Regions from separate parts of the Serratia sp. ID 25-353 genome, predicted to be linked through region 2. Evidence: predicted binding sites of a transcription regulator. Region 2 holds the regulator's gene; the other holds the start of a gene.

The links. The regulator PurR, encoded in region 2, represses purine synthesis genes. The targets are predictions, from matches to a motif close to CANGCAAACGTTTGCNTG.
Region 1: the regulator PurR is predicted to act here: its motif matches at 2,573-2,590, upstream of purH (bifunctional phosphoribosylaminoimidazolecarboxamide formyltransferase/IMP cyclohydrolase).

Annotation. Positions count from the first base shown of each region.
Region 1 covers NZ_CM139236.1:3,925,980-3,930,191, reverse strand. Annotated here, with positions in the region: gene purD (phosphoribosylamine--glycine ligase) at 1-774, opposite strand, end outside; gene purH (bifunctional phosphoribosylaminoimidazolecarboxamide formyltransferase/IMP cyclohydrolase) at 823-2,412, opposite strand; rRNA gene ACYF6X_RS18935 (16S ribosomal RNA) at 3,048-4,212, shown strand, end outside.
Region 2 covers NZ_CM139236.1:1,958,297-1,962,508, reverse strand. Annotated here, with positions in the region: gene punC (purine nucleoside transporter PunC) at 1-426, opposite strand, end outside; gene punR (DNA-binding transcriptional activator PunR) at 550-1,494, shown strand; gene purR (HTH-type transcriptional repressor PurR) at 1,491-2,516, opposite strand; gene cydH (cytochrome bd-I oxidase subunit CydH) at 2,841-2,930, shown strand; gene sodB (superoxide dismutase [Fe]) at 2,992-3,570, opposite strand; gene ACYF6X_RS09320 (C40 family peptidase) at 3,770-4,212, opposite strand, start outside.

The DNA.
Region 1 (4,212 bases), 2.0 Mb from region 2:
GCCGCGCACCGTCGGCCAGATCACCTGGTCCATGGCGCGCCGGTGGATTTCGTCGGTCACGACCGGCGCCGGGGAGTAGGCTCCCATGCCGCCGGTGTTCGGGCCGGTATCGCCGTCGCCGACGCGTTTGTGGTCCTGGCTGGTGGCCATCGGCACCACGTTCTCGCCGTCGACCATCACGATGAAGCTGGCTTCTTCGCCGTCGAGGAATTCTTCCACGACGATGCGATGACCGGCGTCGCCGAAGGCGTTGCCGGCCAGCATGTCACACACGGCTTCTTCCGCTTCTTGCAGCGTCATTGCGACGATCACGCCTTTACCGGCCGCCAGGCCATCGGCCTTGATGACGATCGGCGCGCCTTTGCGGCGCACATAGGCCAGTGCCGGCTCTACCTCGGTGAAGTTTTCATATTCGGCGGTCGGGATGCGGTGGCGCGCCAGGAAATCCTTGGTGAAGGCTTTGGAGCCTTCGAGCTGCGCGGCGGCCTGCGACGGGCCGAAGATTTTCAGGCCGGCGGCCTGGAAGGCGTCGACCACGCCGATCACCAGCGGCGCTTCCGGCCCGACGATGGTCAGACCGATGTCATGGCTCTGGGCGAAAGCGACCAGGGCAGGGATGTCGGTGGCGGCGATCGCCACGTTTTCCAGATTGGCTTCCAGCGCGGTGCCGGCATTGCCCGGCGCAACGTAGACTTTGTCCGCCAGCGGAGACTGGGCGGCTTTCCAGGCCAGCGCGTGTTCGCGCCCGCCGTTGCCGATAATCAAAATGTTCATCAGGGGCTCCACGAATGGCGTGCGCCGGAGCGCACGCGGCAAAAGGAATTAATGGCGGAAGTGACGCATGTCGGTGAAGAGCATCGCGATGCCGTGCTCGTTGGCGGCCGCGATCACTTCGTCGTCGCGGATCGAGCCGCCCGGCTGGATCACGCAGGTGATGCCGACCGCCGCCGCGGCATCGATGCCGTCGCGGAACGGGAAGAAGGCGTCGGAGGCCATGGCGGACCCTTTCACTTCCAGCCCTTCGTCGCCTGCTTTGATGCCGGCGATCTTGGCGGAATAAACGCGGCTCATCTGGCCGGCACCTATGCCGATGGTCATGTTGTCACGTGCATAAACGATGGCGTTGGATTTCACGAACTTGGCCACTTTCCAGCAAAACAGCGCGTCGCGCAGTTCCTGCTCGGTCGGCTGGCGCTCGGATACCACACGCAGATCGGCGGCGGTCACCATGCCCAGATCGCGATCCTGCACCAGCAGGCCGCCGTTGACGCGCTTGAAGTCCAGCCCCGCCACGCGTTGCTGCCACTGACCGCAGGCCAGCACGCGCACGTTCTGCTTGGCGGCCAGCAGGGAGCGTGCTTCCTGGGTGACGTTTGGCGCGATGATCACTTCCACGAATTGGCGGCTGATGATCGCCTGCGCGGTGGCGGCATCCAGCTCGCGGTTAAAGGCGATGATGCCGCCGAAGGCGGAGGTTGGGTCGGTTTGGTAAGCGCGCTCGTAAGCGGCCAGGATGTCGTCGCCGATCGCCACGCCGCAAGGGTTGGCGTGTTTGACGATCACGCAGGCCGGCTCGGCGAACTCTTTCACGCATTCCAGCGCGGCGTCGGTATCGGCGATGTTGTTATAAGACAGCGCCTTGCCCTGCAGCTGCTCGGCGGTCGCGACGGACGCTTCCTTTACCTCTTCTTCTATATAGAAGGCGGCCTGCTGGTGGCTGTTCTCACCGTAGCGCATATCCTGCTTCTTGATGTAGTTGAGGTTCAGGGTACGCGGGAAGCGGCCGGACGGCTGTTCGGTCTCGCCGTGGTACGCCGGCACCAGCGCGCCGAAGTAGTTGGCGATCATGCTGTCGTAGGCGGCGGTGTGCTCGAAGGCCTTGATGGCGAGATCGAAGCGGGTGGCATAGCGCAGCGAGCCGTCGTTGTTGTCCATCTCGGTAATGATGGCGGCGTAGTCGCTGCTCTTCACTACGATGGCGACGTCTTTATGGTTCTTGGCGGCGGAGCGCACCATGGTCGGGCCGCCGATATCGATATTCTCGACCGCGTCTTCCAGCGAGCAGTCCGCGCGCGCCACGGTTTGGGCGAACGGATACAGATTGACGACCACCATGTCGATAGGCTTGATGTCATGCTGATTCATGACGGCGTCGTCCTGGCCGCGGCGGCCAAGGATACCGCCGTGAACTTTCGGGTGCAGGGTCTTAACTCGTCCGTCCATCATTTCCGGGAAGCCGGTGTAGTCGGAAACTTCGGTAACGGGCAGACCGGCGTCTGCCAGCAGGCGAGCGGTGCCGCCGGTGGAGAGCAGTTCAACGCCGCGCTGGGAAAGCGCTTCGGCGAATTCAACGATACCGGCTTTGTCAGACACGCTGAGCAGGGCCCGGCGGATTGGACGAGGTTGTTGCATGGTTTTATCCCTTGGCTTTGAGTCGCAATTAAAGAGCGTTACGTGAATGTCCACCTCGTTCTCTCTATAAGGAAGGGTTTTTGCCTTATAAAGGGAGGGTCAGGCACATATTCAGGTAACGCCCCCATAAAAGGGGGATCGTTTCGTCGCGGGGAATTGTAGCGAAAACGTTTGCGTGGCGCTCGTAAATTTTCCGTACAAATCGCATCTGTGGATAACACTGTGTGCAAGTGGGTATAAGGCGGGGTTTTGCTGTGGAATGCAGCGAACGATCGTTTTTGCTGAAAATACCTGTTGCGGCCTGCGAGGAACTCCCTATAATGCGCCTCCATCGACACGGAACATGTGAACAACTTCACAGAGTATCCGGGGGTCGCAGAGAAAAAATCCTGAAAATTAGGGTTGACTCTGAAAGAGGAAAGCGTAATATACGCCACCTCGAGTTAGCAAGCGAAAGCGCCTAACTCACTGCTCTTTAACAATTTATCAGACAATCTGTGTGGGCACTCCACAAGACGATATCCAGCATCTTCGGATGCAAAAAAATATCAAGTCTTGAAGAGTGACTAACTGAAGTAAAATTCATGCAGTAAATCTTTGAGCATCGCTTCTCGAGTGGAAGCAAATCAAGCTTTTAATTGAAGAGTTTGATCATGGCTCAGATTGAACGCTGGCGGCAGGCTTAACACATGCAAGTCGAGCGGTAGCACAGGAGAGCTTGCTCTCTGGGTGACGAGCGGCGGACGGGTGAGTAATGTCTGGGAAACTGCCTGATGGAGGGGGATAACTACTGGAAACGGTAGCTAATACCGCATAACGTCGCAAGACCAAAGAGGGGGACCTTCGGGCCTCTTGCCATCAGATGTGCCCAGATGGGATTAGCTAGTAGGTGGGGTAATGGCTCACCTAGGCGACGATCCCTAGCTGGTCTGAGAGGATGACCAGCCACACTGGAACTGAGACACGGTCCAGACTCCTACGGGAGGCAGCAGTGGGGAATATTGCACAATGGGCGCAAGCCTGATGCAGCCATGCCGCGTGTGTGAAGAAGGCCTTCGGGTTGTAAAGCACTTTCAGCGAGGAGGAAGGTGGTGAACTTAATACGTTCATCAATTGACGTTACTCGCAGAAGAAGCACCGGCTAACTCCGTGCCAGCAGCCGCGGTAATACGGAGGGTGCAAGCGTTAATCGGAATTACTGGGCGTAAAGCGCACGCAGGCGGTTTGTTAAGTCAGATGTGAAATCCCCGGGCTCAACCTGGGAACTGCATTTGAAACTGGCAAGCTAGAGTCTCGTAGAGGGGGGTAGAATTCCAGGTGTAGCGGTGAAATGCGTAGAGATCTGGAGGAATACCGGTGGCGAAGGCGGCCCCCTGGACGAAGACTGACGCTCAGGTGCGAAAGCGTGGGGAGCAAACAGGATTAGATACCCTGGTAGTCCACGCTGTAAACGATGTCGATTTGGAGGTTGTGCCCTTGAGGCGTGGCTTCCGGAGCTAACGCGTTAAATCGACCGCCTGGGGAGTACGGCCGCAAGGTTAAAACTCAAATGAATTGACGGGGGCCCGCACAAGCGGTGGAGCATGTGGTTTAATTCGATGCAACGCGAAGAACCTTACCTACTCTTGACATCCAGAGAACTTTCCAGAGATGGATTGGTGCCTTCGGGAACTCTGAGACAGGTGCTGCATGGCTGTCGTCAGCTCGTGTTGTGAAATGTTGGGTTAAGTCCCGCAACGAGCGCAACCCTTATCCTTTGTTGCCAGCGGTTCGGCCGGGAACTCAAAGGAGACTGCCAGT
Region 2 (4,212 bases):
CGACAGCGCGACCAGCGGCATGATGGTGGCGAATACGCGGTTGGCCTGGCCTTCGCGATAGCGGTCGACCACCAGCGCTTGCCAGATGGCGGCGGCGGAACAGACGCCGACGGCCTGAATAAAGCGCAGGATCCAGAGCTGCACGGCGTTCTCTACCCACAGCATGCCCAGGCAGCCGAGGGCGAACAGCGTCAGGCCGATCAATAATACCGGTTTGCGGCCCAGGCGGTCGGAGAGCGGCCCCCACAGCAGCTGCGCGAAGGCGAAGCCGGCCAGGAAGATGCTCAGGCTGGCGCTCACCGCGCCGGCGGAAATTTGCAGTTCCTCCCGCATGGCGCCGAAGGCGGGGAGGTACATATCGGTCGCCAGATAACCCAGCATGCTCAGGCCGGCGAGGTAGAACATAAAGCCAAAGGAATTTCGCATGGTATTTCTCGTTAATATTTTAGTGTCGCAGGTTTTTAGCGCCGGCCAGTGTATCCGGCTGGATCTCTGCTTGTGAAACGGTAATATTTGCAAAGTGCTGTTAAAAAAATTGAAGGCAAAGCGATGTGGTCTGAATATTCTCTTGAAGTGGTCGACGCAGTGGCGCGTACCGGCAGTTTCAGCGCGGCGGCGCAGGAGCTGCACCGGGTGCCGTCGGCGGTGAGCTATACCGTACGGCAGCTGGAGCAATGGCTGGCGGTGCCGCTGTTTGAGCGGCGTCACCGCGACGTGGAGTTGACGCCGGCCGGCGCGTTGTTTATCAAGGATGCGCGAGTTGTTATCAAAAAAATGCTCGACACTCGCCGCCACTGTCAGCAGGTGGCTAACGGGTGGCGCGGCCAGCTGAATATCGCGGTCGACATCATCGTCAAACCGCAGCGCAGCCGCCAACTGGTGCTGGATTTCTACCGTCATTTCCCCGACGTCGAATTGATGCTGCAACCCGAGGTGTTCAACGGCGTGTGGGATGCCTTGGTGGACGGCAGAGCGGACATGGCGATCGGCGCCACCCGTGCGGTGCCGGTCGGCGGCGGCTTCGCCTTTCGCGACATGGGTTATATGAACTGGCTGTGCGTGGCCAGCCCGCAACATCCGCTGGCGCAGTTGACGGGGCCGCTGAATGACGATCAGCTGCGGCCATACCCTTCGCTTTGCCTGGAGGACACCTCGCGCAATCTGCCCAAGCGCGTCACCTGGACGCTGGATAACCAGCGACGGCTGGTGGTGCCGGACTGGACTTCGGCGCTCGACTGTTTGTGCGCCGGGCTGTGCGTCGGCATGATGCCGGCACATCGGGCGCTGCCGCGGGTGCAGCGCGGTGAGCTGACGGCGTTGCAGTTGCAGCAGCCGTTTCCCGCCAGCCCTTGCTGCCTGACCTGGCAGCAGGATAAACCGTCACCGGCGATGAGCTGGCTGCTGGCGTATCTTGGCGATGGGGAAACGCTGAATCAGGAATGGCTGAGCGAGGTGGAACCGGAAGCCGCGCAGGCTTCCGGCGCGAGGGATTAGCGGCGGTAGTCGATGAACGGGCCGTCGGCGACCGAGCGGCGTTCGATCAGCTTCGGATGCACTTCGATCACCTGCGACTCTTCGCGCTTGCTGATAATGCGATCCAGCAGCATGGTGAAGGCCATTTCGCCCAGGCGTTCTTTAGGCTGGTGAATGGTGGTCAGCGCCGGGGTGAAGTAGCGGGCGTTGCGCACGTTGTCATAGCCGATCACGGAAATATCCTGTGGCACCCGCAGCCCCAGCTCGTCGGCCGCGCAGATGGCGCCCATCGCCATGATGTCGCCGCCGCAGAATACCGCGGTCGGCCGCTGTTTTTGCGACAGGATTTGGTGCATCGCCTTGTAGCCGGACTCCGGCTCGAAGTCACCCTGGACGATCCACTCTTCGCGAATGTCGATATGCGCTTCCTGCAGCGCCTTCATAAAGCCCTGATGACGGCCGCCGCCGGTGTTGCGCGACAGCTGGCCCGGAATGGCGCCGATATCGCGGTGGCCGCGCTCGATCAGATAACGGCCGGCCAGATAGCCGCCTTCGAACGCGTTATCGATGATGGTATCGGTGAAGTCGCCGCGCGCGGCGCCCCAGTCCATCACCACCATCGGGATATTACGGTAGTCTTCCAGCATGCCCAGCAGCTGATCGGGGTACTCGGAGCACATGACCAGCAGGCCGTCGACGCGCTTTTGCGCCAGCATCGCCAGGTAGGCGCGCTGCTTGTCCAGATTGTTGTGCGAGTTGCACAGGATCAGGGTGTAGCCCTTGCTGTAGCAGCTGTTTTCCACCGCCTCGATCACTTCGGCAAAGTAGGGCGCTTCGCTCGAGGTGGCCAGCAGGCCGATCGACTTGGTGTGATTGACTTTCAGGCTGCGCGCCACGGCGCTCGGCGAGTAGTGCAGCTCTTTGATGGCGGCCCACACGGCCGCTTTGGTCTCTTCGGCGACGAAACGAGTCTTATTGATGACGTGCGAAACGGTGGTGGTGGAAACGCCCGCGCGTTTGGCCACATCTTTAATCGTTGCCATGTAAGGAATGACTCCTGAACTCACATGTTTACAGCATGTAAGTGTGATGTTAATCGTTTGCCTACGTAGATCCTTCTCCAGAGAAGCGAAAACTGAGTTTTTAGTGTGTTGAAGTCTTCAGCGCTTAGTCAGGAGGGGCATGGATGCCGGTACGCAGTTGTGAACTGCGAATTTTGTCGCATATTGAACAAAAGTGGAAGAGGTAATCGAGATTATAAACCGGGAAATGATAACAAGATTTTATCGGCGAACTGTGGGAAAATGATTTGACGTACTAATTGTGCGCCTTTTATCCTTAGGAAAGCCCATTTTAAAGGAGTTGTCATGGATACCGAATTGAAGATGTCGCTGTTTACCACCGTCTGCGCGTTGGCGGTCATTATCGCTTTCAGCTTCGTTGCCGCGTTGAACTGATTTACCCCCGGTTATAAAAAAGGCGCAGCCTGGCTGCGCCTCATCACCTCAGAACCTGCGCTTACGCCAGGTTTTCCGCGGCGAAGGTCCAGTTGACCAACGCCCAGAAGTTTTCCAGGTATTTTGGACGCGCATTGCGGTAATCGATGTAATACGCGTGTTCCCACACGTCAACGGTCAGCAGCGGTTTGTCTTCACCGGTCAGCGGGGTGGCCGCGTTGGAGGTGTTGACGATCGCCAGCGCGCCGTCCGGTTTTTTCACCAGCCAGGTCCAGCCGGCGCCGAAGTTTTTCACTGCGGCATCGGTGAACTGCTCTTTGAACGCAGCGAAGGAGCCGAAGGATTTGACGATCGCCGCCGCCAGTTCGCCCTGCGGTTCACCGCCGCCCTGTGGCGACAGGCAGTGCCAGTAGAAGGTGTGGTTCCACACCTGCGCGGCGTTGTTGAAGACGCCGCCGTCAGAGGTCTTGATGATCTCTTCGAGCGATTTGCCCTCGAATTCGCTGCCTTTCACCAGGTTGTTCAGGTTAACCACGTAGGTGTTGTGGTGTTTGCCGTAGTGGTATTCCAGGGTCTCGGCGGAGATGTGCGGCTCGAGCGCGTTTTTCTCATACGGTAATGCAGGTAATTCAAACGACATTGCTTCCTCCTTTACAGCGCCATTCGCTTCCCGCCGGGGCGAGAGTCATATGGGCCGTTTTTTATTGTGGTCTTTCAATCTTAACAATTTTCATCATAAAAAACAGGAAGAAAAGCGAGAAATGCGCGTGGGGTGGTGCGATGGGCGAGAGCTTGAACAGGCGGTTGCGACCCAGGCCGCAACCGCGCAGAGCAGGGCATTAACGAATGGTTTTCGGCGTCACTACGCGGCGTGCGCCGATGTAGTGGTTCTGCCAATAGTCATTGTCGAGCTGGCTGATGCGGATCTCTTCGCCGGTGCGCGGCGACTGGATGAATTTGCCGTTGCCCAGGTAGACGCCAACATGGTCCGCCACGCCGCGGTTGTTGATGCGGAAGAACACCAGATCGCCGCTTTCCAGTTCGCTTTTCTTGATCGGCGCCGCGTCGCGCAGGTGATACATTTCGTTGGCGGTGCGCGGCATTTTGATTTTCACCACGTCTTTATAGGCGTAATAGATAAGGCCGCTGCAGTCGAAACCGGTGCGCGGCGAACTGCCGCCCCAGCGATAAGGCTTGCCCATCTGATCCATCAGCTTGGCCATCGCGGTCTGCTTGGCATGCTGGTAGCGTTTTTTGTGCGCCGGGCTGAGTTTTAACGGCT